One region of the Pseudomonas atacamensis genome, then DNA from elsewhere that is predicted to be linked to it. Evidence: predicted binding sites of a transcription regulator. Region 1 holds the regulator's gene; the other holds the start of a gene.
What was found. The regulator FliA, encoded in region 1, starts transcription of late flagellar genes. The targets are predictions, from matches to a motif close to CTAAAGTTTNNNNNNNNNNNGCCGNTAA.
Positions count from the first base shown of each region.

Region 2: JWU58_RS04875 (methyl-accepting chemotaxis protein) is a predicted target of FliA. The motif match lies at 1,264-1,291, and genes of this name have one in related genera.

Region 1 is NZ_CP070503.1:4,350,478-4,354,207, forward strand. It holds gene JWU58_RS19825 (chemotaxis protein CheA) at 1-317, opposite strand, end outside; gene JWU58_RS19830 (protein phosphatase CheZ) at 371-1,159, opposite strand; gene JWU58_RS19835 (chemotaxis response regulator CheY) at 1,178-1,549, opposite strand; gene fliA (RNA polymerase sigma factor FliA) at 1,717-2,457, opposite strand; gene fleN (flagellar synthesis regulator FleN) at 2,454-3,284, opposite strand; gene flhF (flagellar biosynthesis GTPase FlhF) at 3,401-3,730, opposite strand, start outside.
Region 2 is NZ_CP070503.1:1,045,915-1,049,644, forward strand. It holds gene clpB (ATP-dependent chaperone ClpB) at 1-487, shown strand, start outside; tRNA gene JWU58_RS04855 (tRNA-Asn) at 785-860, shown strand; tRNA gene JWU58_RS04860 (tRNA-Pro) at 870-946, shown strand; tRNA gene JWU58_RS04865 (tRNA-Lys) at 952-1,027, shown strand; tRNA gene JWU58_RS04870 (tRNA-Pro) at 1,125-1,201, shown strand; gene JWU58_RS04875 (methyl-accepting chemotaxis protein) at 1,363-2,988, shown strand; gene JWU58_RS04880 (NAD(P)/FAD-dependent oxidoreductase) at 3,145-3,730, opposite strand, start outside.

The DNA.
Region 1 (3,730 bases):
ACTTCGCTGAACATGCTGTTCACCGCGTCCAGTGCTTCGAGCACCACGTCCATCAGTTCTGCATCAACGCGACGCTCACCCTTGCGCAGGATGTCGAACACGTTTTCGGCGATGTGACAGCACTCCACCAGCTCATTGAGCTGAAGGAAGCCGGCGCCCCCTTTTACAGTGTGGAAACCGCGAAAAATTGCATTGAGCAGATCTGCATCATCCGGGCGGCTTTCAAGCTCGACCAGTTGTTCGGACAGTTGCTCAAGAATCTCGCCGGCCTCAACCAGGAAATCCTGAAGGATCTCTTCATCGGCGCCGAAGCTCATTAATGGGGTGCTCCTACAGGTCTAAAAACCCAAAAAACCCGAATTCCGAAACTCTAGAATCCAAGGCTGGATAACAAATCGTCCACATCGTCCTGACCGGACACAACGTCTTCTCGTTTATCGGCATGAATCTGCGGACCTTCACCCTGCGAGAGATGTTTTTGTGGATCTTTTTCAGCAAGCATTGCGGCGCGGTCATGTTCGATGCCCGCAAAGCGGTCGACCTGACTGGCCATGAGCACGAGTTTGAGCAGATTGCTTTCGACTTCGGTGACCAGTTGGGTCACACGCTTGATCACTTGACCTGTGAGGTCCTGGTAATCCTGAGCCAGCAGGATGTCGTTGAGGTTGCTCGACACCGCACGGTTGTCCGTGCTGCTGCGTGACAGAAAACCGTCGACCCGGCGCGCCAGTTCGCGGAACTCTTCAGCCCCGACCTCGCGACGCATGAAGCGGCCCCAATCGGCGCTCAACGTCTGCGCTTCATCAGCGAGACTGTTGACCACCGGCGTGGCGCTTTCCACCAGATCCATGGTGCGGTTGGCCGCGGCTTCCGTCAGCTTGACCACATAGCCCAGGCGTTCGGTGGCGTCGGTGATTTGCGACACTTCCTCGGCCTGCGGCATGTGCGGATCGATCTGGAAATTGACGATCGCACTGTGCAGTTCACGTGTGAGCTTGCCCACTTCCTGATACAGGCCGCGGTCACGGGTCTGATTGAGCTCATGGATCAGTTGCACCGCGTCGCCGAACCTGCCTTTTTCAAGGCTCTCGACCAGTTCGACCGCGTGTTTTTTCAGGGTCGATTCGAAATCGCCCTGTGATGATTCGTTATGCTCCATAGCTCCCCCGCGCATTCATCAGCCGATGCGTTCGAAAATCTTCTCGATTTTGTCTTTCAACGCTTGAGCCGTGAAAGGTTTGACCACGTAACCGTTCACACCGGCCTGGGCGGCCTCGATGATCTGCTCACGCTTGGCTTCAGCAGTAACCATCAACACCGGGAGGTGCTTGAGTTTTTCATCAGCGCGCACGTGACGCAGCAGGTCGATACCGGTCATGCCCGGCATGTTCCAGTCTGTTACCAGAAAGTCGATGCTGCCGCTGTTGAGCACCGGAATGGCGGTTACGCCATCGTCGGCCTCGACGGTGTTGGTGAACCCAAGATCGCGCAGCAGGTTCTTGATGATCCGCCGCATCGTTGAGAAGTCATCAACGATGAGGATTTTCATGTCTTTGTTCAATTCGACCTCCAAGCAGTCTTAAACGCGCCCAGCACCTGGACGCGCCACTTCAATCAATCGGCATAGCACTCGAAGTTTGTCTGGAGCACAACGGATCGAGACCGGCGCCGTTCATCACCGCACCAGCCTCGTTTCGCAGTGTCCCCACACTGCCTTCAGCGCGCTCGCCACTCCCCCAAACGCCCCCGCAGACGGGCCGCGCACTGGCTGTGTAACTGGCTGACCCGCGATTCACTGACGCCAAGGACTTCACCGATTTCCTTGAGGTTCAGCTCTTCGTCGTAGTACAGCGCCAACACCAGTCGCTCACGCTCCGGCAAATTGGCAATCGCGTCCGCCAGCGCCGCCTGGAAGCGTTCATCTTCCAGATCGCGTGACGGCTCCATATGAGCACTCGCGCCATCCTCGTGCAGCCCTTCGTGTTCGCCGTCCTGCAAGAGGTCGTCGAAACTGAACAGGCGACTGCCCAAGGTGTCATTCAGAATCCCGTAGTAATCGTCGAGACTCAATTGGAGTTCGGCCGCAACCTCGTGATCTTTAGCGTCACGGCCGGTTTTAGCTTCAATCGAGCGAATCGCGTCGCTGACCATCCTGGTATTACGGTGAACCGAGCGTGGCGCCCAATCCCCTTTGCGCACTTCATCGAGCATCGCGCCGCGGATTCGAATGCCCGCGTACGTTTCGAAACTGGCGCCTTTGCTGGCGTCGTATTTGGTCGAGACTTCGAGCAAACCGATCATCCCGGCCTGGATCAGGTCTTCGACCTGCACGCTGGCCGGCAGGCGCGCCAGCAAGTGATAGGCAATGCGCTTGACCAGTGGCGCGTAACGCTCGATCAATTCGTATTGCGCGTCACGCGCCGACTTTTTGTAAAGATTCATGCCACTGGCGGTCATATCACAGGCCCTGCGGTTTGCTGCACGAGACGCTCGACGAAAAATTCCAGATGCCCGCGCGGGTTGGCCGGCAGCGGCCAGGTGTCGACCTTCTGGGCGATGGCCTTGAAGGCCAGCGCGCACTTGGAACGGGGAAAGGCTTCGTAGACGGCGCGCTGCTTCTGCACCGCTTTGCGCACGCTTTCGTCGTACGGCACCGCGCCGACGTATTGTAGGGCGACGTCAAGGAAGCGATCCGTGACCTTGGTCAACTTGGCGAACAGGTTGCGCCCTTCCTGCGGGCTCTGCGCCATGTTGGCCAGCACGCGGAAGCGGTTCATGCCGTAATCGCGGTTGAGCAACTTGATCAGCGCGTAAGCATCGGTGATCGAAGTCGGCTCGTCGCAGACCACCAGCAACACTTCCTGGGCGGCACGAACGAAACTGACTACCGAGTCACCAATACCCGCAGCGGTGTCGATCACCAGCACGTCGAGATTGTCGCCGATGTCGCTGAACGCCTGGATCAGGCCGGCGTGTTGCGCCGGGCTCAGGTGCACCATGCTCTGCGTGCCGGAGGCCGCCGGCACGATGCGAATCCCGCCCGGGCCCTGCAACAGCACGTCGCGCAGTTCGCAACGGCCTTCGATAACGTCGGCCAGTGTGCGCTTGGGTGTCAGCCCCAGCAGAACGTCGACGTTCGCCAGGCCCAGGTCGGCGTCCAGCAGCATGACCCGACGGCCAAGCTCTGCCAGCGCCAGCGACAAGTTCACTGACACGTTAGTCTTGCCGACGCCACCTTTGCCGCCGGTCACCGCGATCACCTGTACGGGATGCATGCTGCCCATGTTATTTCTTTACCTTGTCTTGCATAGACGGAGGCCACATTACTGGCTGCGCGTTCCTGATCGGAACAATGCGTGGCAGACCATCGATGTAGGTACAAAAACTGTTCATGATTACCTCAGCCAACCTGCTTGGTCGGGCTGTGATAGATATCAGCGAACATGTCAGCCATGGCTTCTTCGCTGGGTTCTTCCTGCATTTGCACGCTGACGGCGCGGCTGACCAGTTGATGACGGCGCGGCAGATGCAGATCATCCGGAATCCGTGGGCCATCGGTCAGATACGCGACCGGCAATTCATGACTGATCGCCAGGCTCAACACTTCGCCGAGACTGGCCGTTTCATCCAGTTTAGTCAGGATGCAGCCGGCCAGCCCGCAACGCTTGTAACTGTGATAAGCGGCGGTTAGAACCTGTTTCTGGCTGGTGGTTGCCAGGACCAGATAATT
Region 2 (3,730 bases), 2.6 Mb from region 1:
GCTTGAGGATGGCCGGCTGACCGACAGTCACGGGCGTACGGTGGACTTCCGCAACACGGTGATCGTGATGACCTCCAACCTCGGGTCGATGCAGATCCAGGAGCTGGTCGGTGATCGCGAGGCGCAGCGCGCTGCTGTGATGGACGCGCTGACGTCGCACTTCCGTCCGGAGTTCATCAACCGGGTCGACGAGGTGGTGATCTTCGAGCCGTTGGCGCGGGATCAGATCGCCGGGATTACCGAGATCCAGTTGGGTCGCCTGCGCAGCCGTCTGGCTGAGCGCGAGCTGAAGCTGGAGCTGAGCCCGGAAGCGATGGACAAGCTGATCGCCGTCGGTTACGACCCGGTGTATGGCGCACGTCCTTTGAAACGGGCGATCCAGCGCTGGATCGAAAACCCGCTGGCACAGTTGATCCTGTCGGGTCATTTCATGCCTGGCGACACCGCCACCGGCAAGGTCGAGAACGACGAAATCGTTTTCGGCTAAGCCTCAGCAGCAATGAAACCGGGAAGGCCTCGCATTGCGAGGCCTTTTTTTCGCCAGGCTGTTGAACTCAAAGGAAAAGGCTTGTAAAGTGCGCCCCGCAGTCAGTCACCGGCAGCGTTTCAACCCACCGGGTTGGAATCTGAAATAAGTTGCAAATCATTAACTTGAAAGCAATTTAGGGGGTTGACAGAGGTGTTCTAGGTTGTAGAATAGCGCGCCTCAGACACACGAACGCAGCGATGCGAACGGGTGGCGAGATGCAACAAAGCTTCACCGCTGTAAATTGAAATATGTAGTTCCGTGATAGCTCAGTCGGTAGAGCAAATGACTGTTAATCATTGGGTCCCAGGTTCGAGTCCTGGTCACGGAGCCAATTTCAAACCGGGGTATAGCGCAGTCCGGTAGCGCGCCTGCTTTGGGAGCAGGATGTCAGGAGTTCGAATCCCCTTACCCCGACCATATTTGGGTCGTTAGCTCAGTTGGTAGAGCAGTTGGCTTTTAACCAATTGGTCGTAGGTTCGAATCCCACACGACCCACCATTTTTGAAACCAGTTTGCGCTGGGATCGAATCTTAAGATCAGAGGCCAAAAGCGCTGATCGAAGAAGGCGATCTTTGAAAGGTCGCCTTTTTTTTACCGGGGTATAGCGCAGTCCGGTAGCGCGCCTGCTTTGGGAGCAGGATGTCAGGAGTTCGAATCCCCTTACCCCGACCATATTGAAAATCCTCGTATCGAAAGATACGGGGATTTTTTTTGCCTGCCGAAAGCTGAATCCCTTCAAGTCGTCATACAACCTGCCGATAGCCCGCTAACACGAGGGGACTGCCAACGCTTCGCCCCTTGATCTGGCCATTACAAGAATAAGGGCGTTCGTCATGTTGCTTCGTCAGTTGAATATTGCTCCCCGGGCTGCCCTGGGATTTGCCCTGATCGCGGTGTTGGTGGCCTTGCTCGGCGTGTTTGCGCTGGGACAGATGTCGAGCATTCGCGACAGTGAGGTAGCGGTGGAGAACCGTTGGTTGCCGAGCATCCGTGGCGGCGACGAGATCCGCGAACTGATGCTGCGCATCCGCACCATCTCCCTGCGCATGGCGCTCGATCAGGATCCGGCCAATATCGCCACCTATCGCGGCCAGATGGACACCCGCGACAAGGAACTGAGCGAGAAGATCGCCGCCTACGACAAACTGGTCGACACTGCCGAAGGCCGGCAGCTGTATGACCAGTTCAAGAAAACCTTCGCCGCCTATCGCACTGGCATTGCCCAGTCATTCACCCTTGCCGAGCAAGGCAAGCGTGACGAGCTGACCAAATTGCTCCTGGTTGACATGAAGACCGTGGTCGACGGCTCCGGCAAACAGCTCAATGATCTCGCCGATCTGTTCGCCCGCCAGGTCGCTGCCGAAAGCGAGAAGTCCGCCGCGCATTATGAAACCTCGCGCACCATCGTTACTCTTTTCATTGCCTTGGCAGCGCTGGCCACGGTGGCGCTGGCGATGTTGCTCACGCGCAGTATCGTGCGCCCGCTGAGCAGCGCCGTGGATGCCGCAGAAAGTGTCGCCAAGGGCGATCTCACGCGGCCGATCGAAACCCATGGCAACGACGAAGTCAGCCGCTTGCTCAAAGCCTTGGCGACGATGCAACAAAACCTGCGCGAGACGCTGCAAGGTATCAGCGGCTCAGCCACACAACTGGCCACCGCCGCTGACGAACTGAGTGCCGTCACCGTCGACAGCACCCAAGGCCTGCAAGAGCAGAACAACGAAATCGAACAAGCTGCCACTGCGGTCAATGAGATGACCGCTGCGGTGGAGGAAGTCGCGCGCAACGCGGTGTCGACGTCCGATGCCACGCGCCAGTCGAGTCAATCGGCGCAATTGGGCCAGGAGCGCGTCAGCGAAACCGCCAGCGCGATCAATGCGCTGGCCAGTGATGTGCAGAACACCGGTGAACTGGTGCAGTCGCTGGCCAATCAGTCGCAGGACATCGGCAAGGTTCTGGACGTGATTCGCGCCATCGCCGAGCAGACCAATCTGCTGGCGCTCAACGCTGCCATCGAAGCAGCACGCGCCGGTGAAAGCGGTCGCGGCTTTGCGGTGGTAGCCGACGAAGTGCGCGCGCTGGCGTATCGCACCCAGCAATCGACGCAGGAAATCGAACAGATGGTGCAAGGCATGCGCAGCGGTTCGAGCCAGGCGCTGGAATCAATGCAGGCCAGCGCATCTCGTGCGGCGAGCACGCTGGTTCTTGCAGAGCGGGCAGGTGAGGCGTTGGTGACGATCACGGCGTCGGTGCACGAGATTCACGAGCGCAACCTGGTGATCGCCAGCGCCGCCGAGGAGCAGGCGCAAGTGGCGCGGGAAGTGGATCGCAATCTGGTGAATATTCGCGACCTGTCGGTGCGTTCGGCTGCGGGGGCTGATCAGACCAGCGCATCGAGCCACGAACTGTCGCAACTGGCCAATGCGCTACAGGGCATGGTGCGGCGCTTCCAGCTGTGATGAACAGCGATTCATTGCAGGCCTTCGCCCACTGATTTGAGAACAGCACGAAACGATGTGGGAGCGAGCCTGCTCGCGAAGGGGCCGGATCATTCAACGACAGTGTTGACAGACCCACCGCTTTCGCGAGCAGGCTCGCTCCCACAGGTTGGCGTTTTAGTGCAGTTTCAGACGCGGCTCGGTGCCACGACCAATCTTGCTGCCCAGCATCAGCATCGCCGTGCGGAACGGCCCGTACAGCGCCATCTGGTGCATACGGTACAGCGACACATAGAACATCCGCGCCAGCCAGCCTTCGAGCATGACGCTGCCGGTCAGGTTACCCATCAAGTTACCCACAGCAGAAAAACGCGACAGCGAGATCAGCGAGCCGTAGTCGGTGTATTTGTACTCCGGCAGGGTCTTGCCTTCGATGCGCAATTTCAGCGACTTGGCCAGCAGCGACGCCTGTTGATGCGCCGCTTGTGCCCGTGGCGGCACGTTGCGATCGGTACCCGGTTGCGGGCAGGCCGCGCAGTCACCGAAGGCAAAGATGTTTTCGTCGCGCGTGGTTTGCAGAGTCGGCAGCACTTGCAGCTGATTGATGCGGTTGGTTTCCAGACCGTCGATGTCCTTGAGGAAACCCGGTGCGCGAATGCCGGCAGCCCAGACTTTCAGGCTGGCCTTGATCTCGTTGCCATCGGCGGTGATCAGGCTGTCGGCAGTCACTTCGCTGACTGCTGCGTTGGTCATCACATTGACC